Regions from separate parts of the Arthrobacter melezitosi genome, predicted to be linked through region 2. Evidence: riboswitches for the same ligand, from Rfam matches in the RefSeq annotation. Region 2 holds a riboswitch; each other region holds the start of a gene.
What was found. Region 2 has a riboswitch for cyclic di-AMP ahead of ACX80W_RS12725 (C40 family peptidase). Riboswitches for the same ligand answer to the same signal wherever they lie in the genome.
Positions count from the first base shown of each region.

Region 1: another riboswitch for cyclic di-AMP. It lies ahead of ACX80W_RS13785 (NlpC/P60 family protein); the one in region 2 lies ahead of ACX80W_RS12725 (C40 family peptidase).
Region 3: another riboswitch for cyclic di-AMP. It lies ahead of ACX80W_RS00535 (M23 family metallopeptidase); the one in region 2 lies ahead of ACX80W_RS12725 (C40 family peptidase).

Region 1 is NZ_JBTNDJ010000015.1:43,647-50,673, forward strand. Features, by position in the region: gene ACX80W_RS13780 (NlpC/P60 family protein) at 223-1,020, opposite strand; gene ACX80W_RS13785 (NlpC/P60 family protein) at 1,051-1,815, opposite strand; cyclic di-AMP (ydaO/yuaA leader) riboswitch at 1,821-1,974, opposite strand; gene ACX80W_RS13790 (M23 family metallopeptidase) at 2,099-2,818, opposite strand; gene ACX80W_RS13795 (iron-dependent transcriptional repressor DtxR) at 3,253-3,948, opposite strand; gene serC (phosphoserine transaminase) at 4,194-5,339, shown strand; gene ACX80W_RS13805 (MFS transporter) at 5,414-6,688, opposite strand; gene ACX80W_RS13810 (DUF3027 domain-containing protein) at 6,731-7,027, opposite strand, start outside.
Region 2 is NZ_JBTNDJ010000012.1:56,880-63,906, forward strand. Features, by position in the region: gene rnc (ribonuclease III) at 1-583, shown strand, start outside; gene mutM (bifunctional DNA-formamidopyrimidine glycosylase/DNA-(apurinic or apyrimidinic site) lyase) at 592-1,563, shown strand; cyclic di-AMP (ydaO/yuaA leader) riboswitch at 1,688-1,860, shown strand; gene ACX80W_RS12725 (C40 family peptidase) at 1,864-2,718, shown strand; gene ACX80W_RS12730 (NAD-dependent epimerase/dehydratase family protein) at 2,846-3,829, opposite strand; gene ACX80W_RS12735 (alpha/beta fold hydrolase) at 3,826-6,498, opposite strand; gene ACX80W_RS12740 (3-oxoacyl-ACP synthase III) at 6,492-7,027, opposite strand, start outside.
Region 3 is NZ_JBTNDJ010000001.1:101,478-108,504, reverse strand. Features, by position in the region: gene ACX80W_RS00550 (MarR family winged helix-turn-helix transcriptional regulator) at 348-836, opposite strand; gene ACX80W_RS00545 (SGNH/GDSL hydrolase family protein) at 899-1,684, opposite strand; gene ACX80W_RS00540 (diacylglycerol/lipid kinase family protein) at 1,783-2,814, shown strand; gene ACX80W_RS00535 (M23 family metallopeptidase) at 2,811-3,677, opposite strand; cyclic di-AMP (ydaO/yuaA leader) riboswitch at 3,682-3,905, opposite strand; gene ACX80W_RS00530 (siderophore-interacting protein) at 4,039-5,091, opposite strand; gene ACX80W_RS00525 (ABC transporter ATP-binding protein) at 5,088-5,870, opposite strand; gene ACX80W_RS00520 (FecCD family ABC transporter permease) at 5,947-6,957, opposite strand; gene ACX80W_RS00515 (FecCD family ABC transporter permease) at 6,981-7,027, opposite strand, start outside.

The sequences.
Region 1 (7,027 bases), on a different contig from region 2:
GCGGACTATGTCCCGCTGCCGGCTGCCACCCCGGATGTTCGGGATAAGTTCTACGGATTAACAATGCTAGGGTAGCGGCCCCGCGCCCGGGCGGGAATATGGAGTTCCCGTGGGCGGGTTCGAAAGCACCCGCACTCCGCCGCCGCAATGCGGGACGGAATCCTGTTAACGAACGACGGGCCGGCAGGTTTCCCTGCCGGCCCGTCGTTGTAAATGCTTGGATCAGCCGCCGACGCGGATGAACACCGGGCCCGAGCCGAGCTGGGCCGGTGCGATGACGGTGCTGTTGCCGTTGAACCCGCCGTGGACGGCCTGGCCGCCGCCGATGTAGACAGCGATGTGGGCCATGCCCATGCCGCCGTCGGCGTAGTAGATCAGGTCGCCGGGGATGGCTTCGCCGGCGCTGACGGTGCGGCCCAGGGAGAGGTATCCGGCCGGCCAGCCGTGGAAGTTGATGCCCGCTGCGGCGAGGGCGTTGCTGGCCAGGCGGGTGCAGTCCTGCCGAACGCCGAGCTGGGCCTTGGCCGCGGCGGCGATCGTGGCTGCCTTGCCGGAGGAAGCCACAGGAGCAGGGGCCGGGGCTGGCGCAGGTGCAGGTGCCGCTACCGCCGCGAGCTTCACGACAGGGGCGGCCGGGGCGGCGACGGCGGGAGCGGCCGGGGCGGCCACGGGTGCCGGCGCTGCCACGGGGGCCGGGGCCGGAGCCTGGACGACGACCGGCTTGGCGACGGCCTTGACGGGGGTGCGGTTGAACGCAACCTTGGCGTTGACGTCGGCGACGACGGTGGCGGCCGGTGCGGTCACCTCAAGCGTCGAGGTGAACGACTCGCGCTCGGGCTGGAGGTCGGCGGCGTTCGCCGCGACGCCGGAGGTGAGGACGAGACCCGAGGCGGCCGCGACGACGGCGGCCTGGCGGCCCATGCCGCCGGCGTTGTCACTGACGGCCTTGGCGAGGGAGGTGAGGGTGGCCGAACGCTGCGCTTCCCCGCGGTGGCGGGCAATTTGGGCGCGATTAGACATGGGAGATCTCCAGAAGGTGTTGGAAGGGTTCTAGCGAACGCGGACGAAGCTTGCGCCGGGCAGGTCCGACAGGGAGTGCAGACCGGTGTTCATGCCGTTGAGGCCACCGGAGATGACCTGTCCGTTGCCGACGTAGATGGCGACATGGCCGCCGGTGATGACGAGGTCGCCGGCCGCGGGGCTTCCGACAACGTCGCCGTACTGGAAGAACTGGCCGGGAGCGAGGTCACCAACGGCCTTTCCGACCGAGCGGAGGGCCTTCTCGACCATGGCGGTGCAGTCCTGCGCGACACCGATCTGGGAGTAGGCGGAGGCGACCAGCGCGGCACCGACGCCGGAGGACGGAACCTCGGGCTTCGGGGCGGGCGCAGCCACGGCGGCGGTCTGCACGGCGGCCTGCACGGCAGCGGGTGCGGCGGGGGCCGGTGCCGCTACTGCAGGCCGGACGGCGGGCGCGGCGGGTGCCGGAGCGGGGGCCTGTACGACGACGGGGGCGGGGGCGACGGCCACGGCCTCCCGCTCGAAGGAGACAGCGGCGGTGGCTGCGGCGCTGACGGCCGCGGTTTCCGGGGCGGTCACGCTCAGCGAGGAGGAGGACTGGACCTCGCGCTCGGCGGTCGAGGAGCCGTGGGCCGGCAGGCCTGCGGCGAGGACGAGGCCCGAGGCGGCGACGACAACGGCGGCCTGGCGCCCGACTGAGCCGGCATTCGAAGAGACGGCCTTGGAGAGTGCCGTCAGCGGATTCGCAGGAACCTGGGCGGCCCGGTGGCGACCCAGAGCAGAGTTATTGGACACGTTAAATTGCCTCTCCCAATGCCTGCGAGGTGAGCTGTCGGATTCGGATGGGAGTCACCCGGCCGCTGAGTAATTCAGCGACTTAACCCCAAGGATTTCTTGCGAAACCCAAAAATTGGTTCCCCCGCCTCTGCCATGCGAATTGTGCGGACGGACCCCAGGCAATGGCAGAGCTAGGCGATTTGCTTGAGGGCGCCGGATCTATAACGATTCGGCACGAGTAGAACCGTACCTCACATGTATCACAATTGTCACATTCAGATCACGACAGGTGTGTCGGAAGTTAAAGCCACGCCATTGGATCGACCGGGCGGCCGCTGATCAGCACCTCGAAATGGAGGTGGCAGGCGGTGGAGGAACCCGTGCTGCCGCTTGCACCGACCGGGGCGCCAGGGTGGAGCCGGTCCCCCTCAGCCACCTCGAGCGAGGCGAGGTGGTTATAGGTCGTCTCAAGGCCGTTGCCGTGGTCGAGGACAACCCGGTTGCCTCCGCCGTACGGATGCCATCCGGCGGAGACGACAGTCCCCTCGGCCGCGGCCCGGACCTCCGTGCCGCAGGGGGCGCTGAAGTCCTGCCCCGAGTGGAACTCGCCGTCCAGGCCCGTCATCGGGCTCACCCGATAACCGAATGCCGAGGTGCCCTGCAGGGACTCCAGCGGCGCACTCAGCACGCCCTTTACGCCCAGCGGGGCGGCCCGGCCGTCGGAGGCGGCGACGATCGCCTTGAGTTGGGTGTCGAAGTCCTGGGATCCGCCGAGGGGAATCGGGGAGAAGCTGAGGCTGGCGGAGGTGGGTGCCTGGACCTCGAGCCGCGGAGCAGGGTTCCCTGCGGCCGAAGCCGACGTGCCGGCCGCCGTGGTGGGCAGGGCCGCCGTCAACACAAGCCCCGAGACGGCCGCGGTCATCGCGAGCTTCTGGCTGACCCTGCGCAAGGAGCCGATGCGCCGCGCGCTGCGGCGGCGTCGGCGCAGCGCGTGCGCATCCTGCGGACGAGGTGTTGGCATGGCGGTCTCGGCACGGCGGCGGCCCGATACCCGGTGTTTCGGCAATTTGTCCCCTTTCACTGCCGGTGGCCTGCCCGACACCGGGCAGGCAGCACCCGGGGCGCCGCATGGACGGCCGCGGCCCGGGTTGAAATGCTTCGCGCTTCCCCGCGCCTGCGCCGATGGCGGGCACCTCCCCGCGGAGTGCTGTGCGGGGACAGGGAACGATCGGGAACAGTCTCACAGCAGGAGGCCCCAGCGGCAAAACCGGCGCGGCACGGTGCAGGGCCCGGGCCGGAATCCCGGGCCACGGCGGCGCGCCGGGGCGCTCAGGCGCAGGGGCGCTTAGGTGCAAGAACCGCTCACGCGGAGGCGTTCAGGTGACGGCACCGCTTAGGCGACGGCGACGAAGACGCAGGAACCGCTCAGGCGATGGCGCTCAGGCGCAGGGGCGCTCAGGCGACGGCGACGAAGACGTGCGCGGCGACCTCGGGCGGCAGCTCGAGCGCCCCCTCGACGCCGGGCACCCGGACCGAGACGTATCCGCCCACCGACTCGAGGCTGAGTGAGGCTCCGGGGCGCAGGCCGCCCTCGGCCAGCTGGGAGAGCAGCTCCGGATCCACCTGGATCGGCTCGGCGAGGCGCAGCAGGGTGACCGTGGAGCCCGGCCGGTACTCGTCCATGGCGGCCAGCAGCGTCGTCGCGCCGTCGGCCGCCGGCTCCGACGCCACTCCTCCAATGGCCTCCAGCCCGGGGATCGGGTTGCCGTAGGGCGACTGGGAGGGCTGCCCCAGCAGTTCGTAGAGCCGCCGTTCGACCCGCTCGCTCATCACGTGTTCCCAGCGGCAGGCTTCGTCGTGCACGTAGGCCCAGTCAAGCCCGATGACATCGCTCAGCAGCCGCTCGGCGAGCCGGTGCTTGCGCATGACTCCGGTGGCGCGGCGCCGGCCGAGTTCGGTCAGTTCGAGGTGCCGGTCCCCGGAAACGACGACGAGCCCGTCGCGTTCCATCCGCCCGATGGTCTGGGACACCGTCGGACCGGAGTGGCGCAGCCGTTCGGCGATGCGCGCCCGCAGGGCGACGATGTTCTCTTCCTCGAGCTCAAGGATGGTCCGCAGGTACATCTCGGTGGTATCGATGAGATCCGTCATAACCGTTCGGCTCCTAGGTACGGCGCAGTGCGGGGCAGGTAAGGAATGCGCGTGGTGCAGCACGTCCGGGTGGGGCCGACGCGTCCCTCTGCCCCCTCAGGTTAACCCATGCGCCGCCGGCCGCGGCAATCCGGCCGGGGCCCGGGGCCGGCGGCGTGCGGGACTTCACAAATAACCCGGCGCCCCGGTCCTGGGGCAGAATGAGGCGCGTTGCCTTACGTACCCACGATCCGCACGGAGGACGAGTGAGCGAGCCCTTGGACCTGTCGATTCCCACCGATCTGCTGCCCCGGGATGGCCGGTTCGGCGCCGGTCCGTCGAAGGTCCGGGGGGACCAGCTCCGGGCCCTCACCGCGGCGAACCCGTCGATCCTCGGCACGTCCCACCGCCAGCAGCCGGTGAAGAACCTCGTCGGCGCGGTCCGCGAGGGCCTCTCCACCTTCTTCGATGCCCCGGACGGCTACGAGGTGGTGCTCGGGGTGGGCGGCTCAACGGCGTTCTGGGACGCCGCCGCCTTCGGGCTCGTTGAGTCGAAGGCCCAGCACCTGTCCTTTGGGGAGTTCGGCTCGAAATTCGCCGCGGCCACGGACAACGCGCCGTTCCTTGAACGCTCGTCGATCCTTTCCGCCGATTTCGGCACCCGGCCGCGCCCGGCCGCCGAAGCCGGCGTCGATGCCTATGCCTGGCCGCAGAACGAGACCTCGACGGGCGTCGCGGCACCCGTCGAGCGCGTCGGCGGCGCCGACGAGGGCGCCCTGATGCTCATCGACGCCACCTCGGCCGCTGGCGGACTGGCTGTCGATGTCTCCCAGTCGGATGTCTACTACTTCGCGCCCCAGAAGAACTTCGCCTCCGACGGTGGGCTGTGGCTTGGCCTGTTCTCCCCCGCCGCGCTTGAGCGGGCGGCGCGCATCGACGCCTCGGACCGGTGGATCCCGGACTTCCTTAACCTGCAGACCGCGATCGGCAACTCGCAGTTGAACCAGACCTACAACACGCCGTCGCTGGCGACGCTGGTGATGCTCAACGCCCAGGTTGAATGGCTTCTCGGCAACGGCGGCCTGGAGTTCGCGGCGGCCCGCACCGCCGAGTCGGCCGGGCGGGTCTACTCCTGGGCGGAGGCCTCCCCCGTCGCCACCCCCTACGTCCAGCGCCCGGAAGACCGCTCGAACGTCATTGCCACAATCGACCTCGCACCGCCGATCCGTGCGGCACGGGTCGCGTCGGTGCTGCGCGCCAACGGCATTGTCGACGTCGAGCCCTACCGCAAGCTCGGCCGGAACCAGCTGCGTATCGCCACCTTCGTCTCGATCGATCCTGACGATGTGTCGGCGCTGCTCGCCTGCATCGACTACGTCATCGAAAGGCTGCCGGCGGACATCACGGAATGAGATGCCGCGGCGCCGGCCCCGGCACCGCGGCCGCCCCGTCCCGCCGCATCCGGGGACGCTGCAGCCACATCCGGTCAATCCCCGCCCCTGTCGGTCGCCTCGGAGGTGATGCGCAGCCGCCGGGGCGCCGAGCGGTCGTAGCGGATCCGGACCTCGTGGTACCGCCAGGCCCAGAACAGTCCGGCGGCCGCCGCCACCAGGCCCGACGCGGCTGCGACGCCCAGGCTCCAGCGCGGCCCGAAGGCGTCCGAGACCCAGCCGACGACGGGCGCCCCAAGCGGGGTTCCACCCAGGAAAATCGCCAGGTACAGCGCCATCACCCGCCCGCGCATCACCTGCTCCGTAGTGGTCTGCACGTAGGCGTTGGCACTGGTGATGAGGGTGAGGGCGAACAGGCCAACGGGGACCAGGGCGAGGCCGAACAGGATCAGGTTCGGTGCGAGCGCCGCCAGGACGCACGCCGCGCCGAAGGCTCCGGCGGCACCGAAGACGAATCGTAGCCGGGGCTGCTCCCGCCGGGCCGACAGCAGCGCCCCGACGACCGATCCGATCGCCATGACCGAGGACAGCACGCCGAACACCCCCGCGCCCTGCCCGAACTCGGTGCGCGCCATGGCGGCGATGAAGACGGCGAAGTTGAGGCCGAAGGTGCCCACCAGGAAGATGGTGAGCAGCACCATGATCAGGTCGGGCCGGCCCCGCACATACCGAAAGCCCTCCCGGATGCGCCCCTTGCCCGGTGGCGATTTGGGCTGGACCTGCAGGTCGGGGGTGCGGAGCACCAGCAGGGTGTGAACCATGGCGCCGAAGGTGAGCGCGTTGATCAGGAACACCCACCCGGGCCCGACGGCGGCGGTCAGCAGCCCCGCGACGGCGGGGCCGACGAGGCGGGCGGCGTTGAAGGAGGCGCTGTTGAGGGCCACCGCGTTGGGGAGGTACTCATCGCGCACCAGCTCCGAGGTGAAGCTTTGCCGCGCCGGCGCGTCGAAGGCGGACACGACGCCGAGGGCGAGGGCGAAGGCATAGACGTGCCAGAGTTCGGCCATGCCGAGCACCACCAGCAGGCCGAGCCCGACGGCGAGCAACGCCATCAGCACCTGTGTCGCCTGCAGCAGCTTCCTGCGGTCCACGGTGTCGGCGACCAGCCCCGCCCACGGCGAGATCAGCAGCTGCGGGCCGAGCTGCAGGGCCAGGACGATCCCGAGGGCCGAGGCGTCCTGGTCGGTCAGGATGTCGTAGACGAGCCAGTCCTGGGCCGTGCGCTGCATCCAGGTTCCGATGTTGGACACCGAGGCCCCGATGAACCACCGGCGGTAGTTGGGGATGCGCAGCGACCGGAACGTGCTCACACGCGCACTTCCGGACGGCCCGGACCCCCGCAACGCAAGGCGCTAGTCGTCCCGGCCCGCGGGAGGGGGCGCCGCGAAGGTCGGTCCGGCTGCCTGCCGGCCGTCATCGGGCACGGTGTCCGACCCATCGGTGCCCGGCAGATCGGAGGTTGAACCATCGAGGTTGGAATGACCGGACTCGGGCCCCTCAGGGGTTGAATCCTCGGGGTTTGAATCACCGGCGCCCGCGACAGGGCTCCGCTCCGAAACCGAACCCGCCGGCGCCGGATCCGGCGCGTCAGGCGCCGCCGGGGAACCCTGGTCCTCCACTGCCTCCTCGCCGGGCACGCCGCCGGAGGC
Region 2 (7,027 bases):
CGAGCGGCTCGAGTTCCTTGGGGACTCGGTGCTTGGGCTCTCGGTGACGGATGCGCTCTACCGCGACAATCCCGACCTCTCCGAGGGAGACCTCGCCAAGCGCAGGTCCGCGGTAGTCAGCACCCGTGCCCTGGCCGGGGTGGCGCGCAGCCTCGACCTCGGTCAGCACATCCTGCTCGGGCAGGGCGAGAAGCTGACCAACGGGCGCGACAAGTCCTCCATCCTGGCCGACACCATGGAAGCCGTCATCGGCGCCGCCTACCTCAGCCACGGCATTGAGACGGCCCAGGCGATGGTGATGCGGCTGATCGGTCCGCTGCTGCGCGATTCCGAGGTGCTCGGTGAGGGCACCGACTGGAAGACCCGCATCCAGGAGACCGCCGCAGCGCGCCGGCTCGGCACCATCGATTACCAGGTGACCGGCACCGGCCCCGACCATGCCCGCTCGTTCGAGGCGCTCCTGGTGATCGGCGGAACCCCCTACGGCACCGGCGCCGGGCACTCGAAGAAGGAAGCCGAACAGGCCGCCGCCGCCTCGTCGTGGAAGATCCTGCGCGGAGCCGAGCCGCTGGACGGCAGCTAGGGTTCCGGGTGCCCGAACTTCCCGAAGTCGAGGTGGTGCGGCGGGGGCTCGCGCGCTGGGCCGCCGGCCGCACCATCGAAGCCGCCGAGATCCTCGACCCCCGCTCCACACGCCGGCACCCCGGCGGCCCGAATGACCTCCAGCAGCGGCTCGCCGGCACCCACGTCGCCGATGTGGTGCGGCGCGGCAAGTTTCTCTGGATGCCGCTCCTTCCCCCGGGCGGGGAAGGAGCAACGGGAAACGCCCCCCGCACCGCGCTGATGGCCCACCTCGGCATGAGCGGGCAGCTCCTGGTGAAGGATTCCGGGCTTCCCGACGAAAAGCACCTTCGGATCCGCCTCGTCCTCTCTCCCGCCCGCGGCGAAACCGGCGGGGAGTTCCCCTCCGAACTGCGCTTCGTCGACCAGCGGATCTTCGGGGGAATGTTCCTCGCGGAGCTCGAACCGACAGAAGACGGACTTCCCGGCGGCAGGGGAGAAGGCGCCCTGCCGCTGATCCCGCGCCAGGCCGCCCACATCGCCCGCGACCCCCTGGACCCCGCCTTTTCCTTCGATGCCTTCCACTCCCGGCTGCGGGCCCGCCGCACCGGCATCAAACGCGCCCTCCTCGACCAATCGCTGATTTCCGGCATCGGCAATATCTACGCCGACGAAGCGTTGTGGGCCGCACGCCTGCACTTCGCCCGCCCCACCGACACCCTCCGCCGGCCTGAGTCCTTCCGGCTCGTCGAGGAGGCACGATCGGTCATGGAACGGGCCCTGGAGGCCGGCGGAACCAGCTTCGATTCGCTCTACGTGAACGTCAATGGAAGCTCGGGCTACTTCGAACGCTCCCTCAACGCTTACGGCCGTGCGGGGGAGCCCTGCCGCCGGTGCCTGGCCGAGGGCCGCGAGGCGCGGATCCGCCGCGATATCTTCATGAACCGCTCCTCCTACAGCTGCCCGCGGTGCCAGCTTGTACCACGCAATGGCCGCTGGTAGTTACAACGTTTACCGGCCGTGATCGGAATGTGACAATTCCGGGGGGCGCAGGTAGCGTTAAGCGCGCGCCGGGCCATCATGGACCGGCGCCCTTCGTCAGACTGCCTAACCCTGTCGGTGACAGAAGGACCGTTCGCATAACTTTTCCGACAGGGGCGGGGGAACCGATAGCGGGCTCTTGATAAGAGTCCTAGGGGTTAAGGCGCGGCACGGACATCATCTGGGGAGATGATCCGGTGCGCCCGGGTGTCCCATCCGAACCCGACAGCTAACTCCGCAGGCATCGGGAGAGGCTACGTAATGTCCAAGAACCGTACAATCGCGCGCCACCGGGCCACCCCGGTCCGCACCAACCCCCTCAAGACCGCAAGCCGCGCCGTCGCTGCAACCGCAGGCGTAGCAGGACGCCCGGCAGCAGTCATCGTCGCGGCGTCGGGCATCATGCTCGGCGCAACCCTCCCGGCGAACGCCGCCGGCGAGATCGAGGTCGCTCCGGCTTCGCAGGTGGCGGCGCCCGCCGCATCGGCTACCTCGCACACCGTTGTAGCGGGTGACACCCTCGGAAGCATCGCCGGCCAGTACGGCGTCAGCCTCGACGCCATCTTCGCCGCGAACGGCATGGGCTGGGCAACCGTCATCCACCCGGGCCAGACCATCGTTCTCTCCGGTAGCGCCGTAGCTGCTGCTCCGCAGCCCGCCACCGCTGTCCCGGCCTTCGCCCCTGCTCCGCAGGCCGCGCCGGCCCAGACCGCCGCGACAAGCACCAATCCGATGGGCATCAGCAGCCAGGGCAACGGCATGCGCGTCATCGGCGCCGCCGCAACCAGCGGCATCGTCGGCACCGCCCTGCAGGGCGTCGGCTCCGGCTACGTCTTCGGCGGCACCGGCTTCGGCATGTGGGACTGCTCGAGCTTCGTCCAGTGGGTCTACGCCCAGCACGGCATCGACCTGCCCCGCACCACCTGGTCGCAGTTCGCCGCCCTGACCCCGACCGCCAACCCGCAGCCGGGCGACCTGGTCAGCCAGAACGGTGGAAGCCACGTCGGGATCTACCTCGGCAACGGCAAGATGGTCAGCGCGCTGAACCCCTCGCAGGGCACCCTCGTGCACGACGTGAGTGCCATGCCGGTCGACGGTTATTACACCGCCGGCTAAGAGCACGGCTGATCCCGCAGAAAAGGCCGGTGTCCCTCGAGGACACCGGCCTTTTCTGCATCCACCGATGGTTCGCCGCTCGAACGGCCCGTGCTCCAGCCGGGTTCGGTGGGGGAGGAGAGCCCGGCTAGGAGGGCAGGCGCAGGGGCTGGTAGTGCGCGGCGAGCCGCGCCAGGCCCTCCTCGATCGACACGGCCGGGGCCCACGCCAGGAGCCTGCGGGTCTCCCGCTGGTCGTACCAGTGCGCCGTCGAGAGCTGCTCGGCCAGGAAGCGGGTCATGGGGGGTTCCTGGGCCGATCCGGAACGGCGCCATGCCCTTTCCACAATCGACCCGGCAACCCGGGCCACACCGCCGGGAACGCTCCACCGCGGGGGCCGCACGCCACCGGCGGTGCAGATTCCGGCGATCAGCTCGCCGATCGGGCGCGGCTCGCCGTTCGTCACGACCAGCGCCCTGCCGTGCACGTGCCCGATCCGGCGCAGGGCCGCCACGATGGCCGATGCCGCATTGTCGATATAGGTCGTGTCGACCAGCGCAGTGCCCTGGTCGAGGACGGGAAGCCGTCCGGCCCTGGCCCGGGCGAGGACCCGCTCGACCAGCTGGGTGTCCCCGGGCCCCCAGACAATATGTGGGCGGATGGCGGCCACCCGGAAGCCGGGGCCGGACATACCGATCGCAAGCAGTTCGGCCAGCCCCTTCGTCCGGGCGTAGTCGCCCCGCGCGAGCTCCGGTGCCGCCGGGGCGGCGCCCGCACCGGCGCACGAGGTGCCGTCGGCGGCCACCGAGGGCGATGAGACGAAGACGACGTCGGGAACGCCGGCGTCCCGGGCGGCGGTGAGGAGCAAGCGGGTGCCTTCGACGTTGACCGCTTCGAAGTCGGCCGGGTCGCCGGTGAAGGAGACCTTTGCGGCGAGGTGGATCACGGCCTCGACGCCGTCGGTGGCCCGTGCGACCGCCGCGGGGTCGGTGAGCGAGCCGAGTTCGTCCTGCGCGCCCGCCACGCCCGAGGGCCTGCGCTGGAAGGTGCGCACCGGCGTGCCCTGCGCCAGGAGCAGGGCGGCCACCGTGCCGCCGAGGAGGCCGCTGGCCCCGGTGACCAGGACGGTCATGGGGCGCTGACGGGGCCGCCGGACAGGGCCGCGTCGGCCCACGCCGCGATCCTGGCGCGGTCGAGTTTCGAGTTGTGCCGGATGTCAACGGGCAGGGCAGCCACGGTGAGGACAGCCGCGAGCTCTGCCCCCGCGGCGGAAGCGGCGGCCCGGACCCGGGCCGCGAGGCCGGGTTCGGCCAGGCCCGGCCGCGTCCGGCGGCCGGCGTCCGGGTCCGTCTCGAGCACGCCGACGATGGCCTGCGTCCCGGCGGGTCCCACACCGACGACGGCGGCCAGCCGCACGCCGTCGACCTCCTCGATCGCGTGCTCGACGCCGACGGGGGTCAGGACCCCGGCCGGAGCCGTGATGACGTGGCCGAGCCGGCCTTCAACCCACAGCCGGCCGGCGCCGTCGAAGTGGCCGACGTCCCCGGTGCGGTGCCAGGGGGCGGTGCGGGAGGACTCCGCCTCGGTGCGCCACAACCGGTGGTAACGGTCCTTCACGTGGGGTGCATCGACGAGGATCTCCCCACTGACGCCGGCCGCCGTCGTCGGTCCACCATCGGCCGTACCGTCGGGTCCGAGCGGGCTGACGGCCAGCCGGGCCCCGTGCACGGCGGTGCCGACGCAGACGCCGTTGCCGGCGCCCGGCAGGCCCGCGGCGGCGTCCCGCGCGGCCGAGCGGATCGCGGGCAGGTCGACGTCGGTGACCGGCAGGGCTTCGGTCATCCCGTAGGGGGTATGCAGGGAGGCCGCAGGCAGCAGCGCCTGCACGCGTTCGAGCAGGGGCGCCGGGATCGGCGCACCCGCGGAGAGCAGCAGGCCCACCTTCTGCAGGGCCGCCCGCCCTTCTGCGGTCAGGTCGGCTTCGGTGGCCAGGACGTTGCGGAGAGCCGCGGGGGAGGCGAAGACCGCGGTGGCGTCGACGGCGGCCACGGCATCGGCGAGGGCCCGGGCTGTGAGGGTCCGCGGCGCTGTGACGTCCATATCGGGGGTCACTGAGGCAACGCCGAGGGCCGGCCCGAGCAGGGCGAAGGGGGCGAACCCCGCCACCAGGGCGCCCCCGGGAGCGATGCCGAAGGTCTCCGCGACGGCGTCCCGCATCGCCGAGAGCTGCCGGTGGGTGTACACGACGCCCTTGGCCGGCCCGGTGGAGCCGGAGGTGAAGAGGATCGCGGCGTCGGTATCCGGGTGCGGTGCCGGGACGTCCGGGGCCGGACCGGAGGAATTCCGCAGCTCCGCCAGGGAGGTGTCGACGGCCAGGAGCCGGCGCCGGGCGGGATCGAGCGCGTCGACGCTGATCCGGCGTCCGGGCCAGCCGAAGATCCGGGCCGCGGCCAGGGCGCGTTCGATGCCGATGACGGCGTCCGGCGCGGAGCCGCGCACCGCCCGGGAGAGCCCGCGGGCGCCGAGCCCCGCATCGGCGACGACGATCACGGCGCCGATCCGCAGGCAGGCGTAGATCAGCACCGTGAGGTCGACCCCCGGCGGGACCATCAGGCTGATCCGGCTGCCGGCTCCCAGTCCGGCGCGGGAAAGTCCGGCGGCGACGGCATCCACGTCGGCCGCCAGTTCCGCCCAGGTCAGGCGGCGGCGGACGGTGCCGGCGTCCATCTCGGCGACGGCCAATGACGACGGCGAGCCCGCGGCCGCCGCGGTGAGGCGCTGCTCGAGGGGAGTGAAGGAGCCGGCGGCGGACTCGTTCCCGGCACCGGCGGCGGCACCGGGGGAGCCCCCGGTGGACCGGTCACCGGGGGCTCCGCCCGCTGCTGCGGCGCGGTGCTCGAGCCACCGGAAGAGAGTGCCGGCGACGTCGGCGTCCTCCTGCACAAGGTGCCCGGCCTCCTCGAAGCGGTGCACATCGGCGTGCGGGAGCCGGCGGGTGAGGTCCTCGAGGTAGGTCTCGGTGAAGACCGGATCGTGCGGTCCCCACAGCAGCAGGGAGGGAACGTCGAGGGTCCGGATCCCCTCTGCGATGTCGGTCAGGGCCGGAAAGCTCGGGTGGGCGCTGTCGCGGGGGATGTCGGCGACGAAGTCGGCGATGCCGCTGCGCGATTCGGCGGTGCGGTAGGGCGCGCGGAAGGCGTCCCGGACCTCCCGAGCCAGTTTAGGCCGGGCCAGGGCGTGGGTGATGTCGAGGAACGCCGTCGTGGTCTGGGTGCCGGTCCGCCGGATCGGGGGAAGGAGCGCCACGCGCAGGGGCGCGGGGAGGGGCCGGGACGGGCTCTGGTACACCGCGGTGTTGGTCAGGACCACTCCGGCCAGGCGGGAGCGGTTGCGGTGGGCGAAGCCGAGGCTGATGACGCCGCCCCAGTCGTGCCCGACGGTGACGAGCGGGCCGCGCAGGTCCAAGGCGGCGGCGAAGTCCTCAAGGTCCGTCACCCGGTCGGCGAGGCGCCGGAAGACCCCGGTGCGCTCGGAGAAGCCCATGTTCAGCTGGTCCACGGCCACAACGCGCCACCCTGCCTCCGTTCCGGCGGGCAGCAGCGTGCGCCACAGGTAGGACCAGGTGGGGTTGCCGTGCACGCACAGCAGCGTCCCGCGGACCTCGGTGCCGGCCTCCTTGAGGGCGGCGAGGTTGTCGAGGTAGTGCCAGGTGCGGACGGTTCCGGGGTTGTCCGCGGCGGACGACGAGGGCACATCGAGATACGCCGACCACGATGGGTCAACGCCGGGCAGAGCTACCACGCAATCTCCATCATGGAGGTGTTGAGCCCTGAGCCGACGCCCAGGCACAGCACCCGGTCACCGGCGTTGAGGGACTGGCTCTCCTGGGCGAGGGTCATCGGAAGGGACGCGGGCCCCACGTTGCCCCAGCGCGGGAAGGTGATGGGTACCCGCTCGCGCACGAGGTTCACGGCCTTGATGATGGCGTTGGTGTAGGAGTTGGACACCTGGTGGGTGACGTAGCGGTCCATCGAATCCCACTTCCACCCGTCGGTCTGCGCCTCGTGCCAGGCGTTGACGACAAGCTCGAGCCCGCCGTCGAGCAGCCCCTTGGTGTCGGTGTACATGCCGTCCACCCCGCCGACGCACAATTCGTGGTGCTGGGTTCCGGCCCGGGAGACGCCGCCGAGGATGCGGTGGGAGCCCGGGTGCAGGTCGGCTGGGCCGATGACGGCCGCCGCCGCGCCGGAGCCGAGGGTGAGGGTCGCGAACTCGCTGAGGAAGTCCTCCCGGGTCGAGTTGGGCCGGTTGAGCCGGTCGAAGGTCGCCT
Region 3 (7,027 bases), on a different contig from region 2:
CCTCCAGTTAGATGATCGTGACGGAATCACTTGTAAAGCGTCCCGCCACCAGTAATGACACCGTTATTACTGCAGCTTTCCGGAGGTGGACCTGGCAGGGTGAGAACCTGCCGAGGCGCCTCGCCGCGGGGAAGACGGTGAAGATTCGGCGCCGCGGGTCGAAGTCCCGGCGGCGGCCTAAAATTCCAGGTGGTTACGGGTAGCTGCGTCCCTTCCGCCGGAGCGGGAGCGACTCAACCAAACGCCATACCATACTACGTGCCGTGCGCTTCAGCGCCAAACCGGAGGGCTGTGGCTTTTTTCCGGCCGGGCGGCGGCTGCCGGGCCGGCCCCGGCCGCCAAGGACCTCAGGTCCGCCCGTCCTCTTCGAGGATCCAGTGGTCGGACTGGATGGCGGCGACGATCTTCCGCCCCACCCGCTCAAGATCGGCCACGTCCCGGTCGTCCAGGGAATCGAAGACCTTCTCCCGCACCTTGGCGACGTGCTCCACGGCGAGCCGCTGCACGGCCTCGACGCCGTCCGCGGTGAGTACCGCCGTCGTCACCCTGCCGTCGTGCGTTGAGGGACGGCGGGACAGCCAGCCCCGCGCCTCGAGCTTCTTGGCCACATGGCTGAGGCGGGACAGGGAGGCGTTGGAGCGGGCGGCGAGTTCGCTCATGGGCAGGCTCAACCCGTCGGACTCGGAGAGCATCGCCAGCACATGGTAGTCGAACAGGGTGATGCGCGCCTCGCGGAACAGGTGGGCGTCGAGGGTTCCGGGCAGGAGTGTGGACACGGCGTAGAGCGCGAGCCACGCCCGCCGTTCATCGGGGTTGAGCCATCGGGCCGGTGCCATGGGCCTATCCTGACACATGCCCGCGGGCGGGCCCGAACCGGAAAAGCCCCGCCGCACCGGGCTCAGCGGACACGGGCACCGGCCCAGTCGGGCTGGGTGGGCACCGGGTACTTGGCCGTGAGCTGGTCCCCCGAGGACACGCCCCGCAGCCGGCGCCCCACCCACGGCGAGAGGTGTTCGCGGGCCCACTGGGCATCCGCGCGGAGCTGGTTGAGCCGGGTGAGCGCGGGCCGGGCGTCAAGTTCGGGGATGTCGATGTCGTGGGAGGCCTGGAGGGTCTCCAGGACCTTGCGGGCCATCAGCAGGTGGCCCGCCGTGGCCATGTGCATCCGGTCGGCGTCCCAGTAGGACCAGTTTTGGAACTCCCGCATCCGCCAGTAGTCGACGATGACCGCGCCGCGGTGGTCGGCGATCTCGCGGAGCAGTTCGTTATAGACGGCGGTGCGCCCGCGGGTCCTGCCGAACACGGCCGAGCCGGAGGAGTCGAACCCGGTGAAAACGACGACCGCGCTGCCGGTTGCGGCGAGCCGGGCGATACCGGCGTCATAACGCGCCATCAGTCCGTCGATGTCGACGCGGGGACGCAGGATGTCATTGGCGCCGGCGTAGATGGTCACGAGCGTCGGCTCGAGCCGCACGGCGGCGTCGATCTGCTCGTCCAGGATCTGCCGCATCCGCTTGCCCCGGATGGCGAGGTTGGCGTAGCCCCACGAGCCGTCGGCGAGGATGAGCTGCTCGGCGACCCGGTCGGCCCAGCCGCGGACCCCGTTGGGGCTGCCGGCGTCGGGGTCGCCGACACCTTCCGTGAAGGAATCGCCAAGTGCAACGTACCGCTGGGAAAAATCCATCAGCAAAGGCTACCGCGTCTGCAAACGCCGGCACAGCCCGGGTAGGCTCGTGCCAACCCGTGACAGGCGGGGCCCGACAGGCAACCTCGAAGGAACCCATGACCACCACCGACCGTGCCGGCCAGCGGGCCGCGCTGATCCTCAACCCGATCAAGAACACCGGCCAGGACACCCGGGAGATTGTTGAGCGGGTGTCAGCCGAGGAAGGGTGGGAGGCGCCCCTGGTGCTGGAGACCACGGTGGAGGATCCAGGCCACGGCCAGGCCCAGGAGGCGCTGCGCGCGGGGGTGGACGTCGTCATTGCGGCGGGCGGCGACGGCACCGTGCGGTGCGTTGCCGAGGAACTTGCGGGCACCGGCACGGCGATGGCCCTTGTGCCGCTGGGCACCGGCAACCTGCTGGCGCGGAACCTCGACATCCCGGTGGACGACCCGGAAGACGCCGTCGCGACCGCGTTCCACGGCACCGAGCGGAGGATCGACGTCGTTCACGTCACCGTCGACCGCGCGCAGAAGGCCCACGTCTTCCTTGTGATGGCGGGCCTGGGCTACGACGCGGCGATCATGTCCGACACCCGCGACGACCTCAAGGACAAGGTCGGCTGGCTCGCCTACGTCGATGCCGGCATCCGCAACCTTCCGGGAAAGCCGGCGCGGACCACGATCCGCATCGACGGGGGCAGGCCCTTCGACCGCCGGCTGCGCAGCGTCATGGGCGGAAACTGCGGCAAGATCATGGGCGGGCTTGAGATCTTTCCGGGCGCCAAGATCGACGACGGCCTGCTCGACCTGATGACCGTGGCGCCGCAGGGGCGGTTCGGCTGGCTGAATGTGGCGGGCAAGCTGTTCGCCAAGGGCAAGGGGAAGGACCCCTCGCTGGAGTACTACCAGTGCAGCCGGGCCGAGGTGCAGCTCCATGAGCCGCTTGAGGTGCAGCTTGACGGCGACCCGCTGGGCAAGGCGACGCACATGTCCTTCGAGATGAAGCCCGAATCGCTGCGGCTGCGCGTGCCCTACGGGCGCAAGGACCCGGCGATCCCCAACACTCCCTTGCCAGGAGGGGAAGGTCCTCCCCACCGATGGCGGGCCGGCCCTGCTGGGGGAACACTGGAGTCTCCGGCCGCGGCCTAGAGCCAGGGCAGCGGGTCGACCTTCTCGTCGTTGACGAGGACCTCAAAGTGCAGGTGGCACCCGGTGGAGTTCCCGGTGGTGCCCACGGCCCCGATCAGTCCGCCGCGCTCCACCTTCTGGCCCGCGCTCACACCGATGGAGCTGAGGTGGTTGTAGGTGGACTTGAGCCCCTTGCCGTGGTCGATGACCACGCGCTGCCCGCCGCCGTAGGCGTGCCAGCCGGCATCGACGACCACGCCCCCGCCCGAGGCCATCACGGGGGTGCCGCAGGCACCGGCGTAGTCAATGCCGGTGTGGAGCTCGGGTGCGTAGCCGCCGAGCGGGTTCACGCGGTAGCCGAAGGTCGAGGCAACGGTGAGGTTGTCCAGCGGCGCGGCGAGGGTGGCCCCGTCCTCGGCCTTGGTGATGTCGCTTGCGAGGGTCGTGGCCTTGGCTCCGGACTTCGCCATTTGCACCCCGGCCACCCCCTGCCGGGTGAATTCGATCTCCGCGGCGGAGTCGGCGGTGATCGAGGGCAGGGATTCGGCCGCCGCGGCCTGGGTCACCGGGGTGCCGGCCTCCGTCGAGGCGGGAGCGGGGACGGCGCCCATGACCAGGCCGGCACCGACCGCGGCAAGGCCGACGGCGAGGGCTCCGGCCCGCAGGCGCGGAAGGATGCCCGCCGGCGCGGCACCGGCGGCCGCACTGTGGCGAACGTCGCGGCGGCGGGTCGGCTGGGGTTCGGGTGTGGAGCGGAGCGAGCGCCGGGTGGCGATGGCCGGGTCGGCCGAGACCGGGGCGGCGGTCGAGGCCGGGCGTGCTGAGGTGATGCGGGGGACAGCTGCGGACGCGCGGCGGCGTCCGGGCAGGGCCGGGGTGGTCAAGTTCAATACCTCTCTGCGACGCCTGCGAAGTTAGCTGTCGGGTTCGAGCAAGAGTTGACTCGGCCCCACTGCACAGGGCCGGCACCCGCTCTATCCCCGCAAAGGGCAGAAGGGCACCGGTCCGCTGTGTGCGGACAGTTCGATGCAGTGAAGGCTTCACCCCGAAGGCAGCAGAATGCTGTCGGGAAGTGGGTCCTCCGCCCCTGTCATAGGGAGTGTCAGAGCGGTCCGCTGACAGGGTTGGGCGTACGGACCAGGGAAATACACTTAGTTGAGACTTCACGCAAGTTTACTCTTTTAACGCGAAGTTACAATTCCGTTATCCTAGGCCGGGCGTGTCGGCGGCGACACGCCCGGCCTCCTACGCGGATTCGGACCGGCCGCGGCGCCAGTAGCCCATGAAGGCAACCTGTTTCCGGTCGACGCCCACGTCCCGGACGAGGTACCGGCGCAGCTCGCGCACCACCGAGGCCTCCCCCGCGATCCAGGCGTAGAACGGCCGGGTTCCCGCAGGCCGGCCGGCGGCCTGCCCGGCGGCGGCCTCAGCCAGCTGCGGGGTCTCCCACAGGATGCTGCGGTCGACGTCGATCTCTTCCGGCTCCGGCCCGGCCCCGGGTGCGCCCTCCCGGGCAGGGGAGGACCCGGCCAGGACGGCCCAGCCGGGCGGCGGCAGGGCGCGCCGGACCGCCGGGGTGAGGAGCGCGCCGTGTTCACCGCTTCCCCGCACGAGCCAGGTGACCTCCACCGAGGACGCCGTCTCGATGTGCTGGATGTCGGCCGCGTCCGGGACCTCGAGGAAGGCCTGTCCGCCCATTTCCGGCGGAAGGGATTCGAGGATGGCGCAGATCGCCGGCACCGCGGTCTCGTCGCCGGCCAGGAGTACCTGGCCCGCGAGGCCGGGCCGCCACTCGATCCCGCCGTAGGCCTCGGCGGTGGAGCACCGCGCGGCGGCCGCGTTGGGTCCGATGAGGCACACCGCGGCGCCCGGGGCCGCACCGGCCGCCCACAGCGCGGCCGGCCCGGCTTCGCCGTCCTTGTCGAAGTGAAGGACGAAGTCCACATCGATCTCGGGCGACGGGCCGTCGCAGCGGGCGGCCCTCACGGTGTAGGTGCGCATGACGCCGCGCTCGGCCGGGTCCAGGCTCAGCCACTGCTGGTACCAGCCGCCGGCGTTCCCGCGCATGAGCTCGCCGGGCAGGTCCGTGGTGCCGCCGCCCGGGGGCGGGATGATGACCTTGATCCGCAGATCGCAGGTCGGGCCGTTCACGCCGAAATCCCGCAGGCACTCCCCGCCGAAGGTCACCCGCAGGAAGTTGGCGCCGACCCGCTGGACCCTCCGCACCTCGACGTCGAAGGCGAGCACCGGGGGAAGCGCCGGCGCCGTCCGGGCCGGGCGCCGGGTGGTTTCGGTCATGACGCCACCTCCGCGTTTGTGGCGCGGGCCCCGGCGGGGTGGGCGGCGGGGTGGTGGCGGCCCACCGGGACCACCAGGGGGGTGCCGGCGACCGGATCGGCAATGACGGTGCACCGGAGACCGAAGACCTCTTGGACGAGCCCGGGGGTGACGACGGCGGCCGGCGGGCCCTGCGCCGCAAGGCACCCGTCTTTGAGGACGATCAGGTGGTCGGCATAGCGCGCTGCCAGGTTGAGGTCGTGGAGCACCATGGCCACGGTGGTTCCGGAGCGCCGGTTGAGGTCGGTGATCAGGTCCAGCACCTCGATCTGGTGGGCCACGTCGAGGAAGGTCGTCGGCTCGTCCAGGAGCAGGATGTCGGTCTGCTGGGCCAGCGCCAGGGCGATCCACACCCGCTGGCGCTGCCCACCCGAGAGTTCGTCGACGAGGCGGTCCGCGAAGGCGAGCGTGTCGGTCGCCCTCAGCGCCTCGGCCACCGCGGCGTCGTCCTCCGGGGCCCACCGGCGGAACCAGCCCTGGTGGGGGTAGCGTCCCCGGCCGACGAGCTCCGCCACGGTGATGCCCCCGGGCGGGACGGGCGCCTGGGGAAGCAATCCGACGGTGCGCGCCACCGCGCGGGCCGGAAGGGAGCGGATGTCCCTGCCGTCGAGGAGCACCGAGCCGCCGGACGGTTTAAGGAGCCGGGCCAGGCCCCGCAGCAGCGTTGACTTTCCGCTGCCGTTGGCGCCGACGATGACGCTGACCCTGCCGGGCGGCAACACGACGGAGAGCCCGTCCACCACCGTCCGGTCGTCGTAGCCAAGAGTGATGGAGCGCGCCTCAAGCGTGGAGGGCGCTCCCGCGGTGTCAGAAATGTCAGCCTCCCTGGCCGGATCGGTTCACGGATATCAGCAGCCAGAGCAGGACCGGCGCCCCGAGGGCCCCGGTGAGGACTCCCACGGGAAGCGAGGTGCCCGGGATCAGGTTGGCGGCGGCGAAGTCGGCCGCCAGCACCAGGACGGCGCCGACGAGGCCGGCGAGGCCCACCGAGGGCGGTCCGCCGACCAGGCGCCGGGCGATGGGCCCGGAGAGGAACGCAACGGCGGCCACCGGGCCGGCCGCGGCGGTCGAGACGGCGGCGAGGCAGACGCCGGTGAGGATCAGGGCCGCCCGTGAGGCCTCGACCCGCACGCCAAGCCCGGCGGCGGCGTCGTCGCCGAGCTCGAGGAGCTGCAGGATGCGCGCGAGCACAAGGGCGGCGGGGACGAGGAGCGCGAGCGCACCGGCGAGCAGGGCCGCCCGGTCCCACGTGCTCGAGTTCAGGGACCCGTTGAGCCAGACCAGGGCCTGGGCCGCCGTGCGCAGATCCGCCCGGGTCAGGAGGAAGTTCACCAGGGCGTGCATCACGGCGGCGAAGGCAATGCCGACAAGGATCAGCCGGTAGCCTCCGACGCCGCCGCGCCGGGCGGTGAGGTAGATGGCGGCGGCCACGACCAGGGCGCCGGCCACGGCGGCGAAGGACACCGCCGCCCCGGAGGCTCCGAAGAGGACGATGGCGGTGACCGCGCTGGCGCTGGCCCCGTAGCTGATGCCGATGACGTCCGGGCTGGCCAGGGGGTTGCGCAGCATCGTCTGGAAGATCATCCCGGCCATGCCGAAGCCGATCCCCACGAGGACGGCGGTGAGCGCGCGCGGCAGCTTGTTCTCGAGGACGATGAAGCTGGCCCCGGGAATCTGCGCCCCACCGAGGATGCGCAGGAGATCGGGCACCGTGACCGTGTAGGAGCCCAGGAGCACCGATACCGCGAAGAGGACCACGACCGCCAGCGCCAGCAGGCCGGCCCGTACCCCCCGTGCCCGGCGGCGGGCGGTGCGCCCGGCGGCCAGGGCGACGGCGGGAGCGGGGGCGCTCACAGGGCCGCCGCCTTCCGGCTGCGGATCAGCACCAGGAAGACGG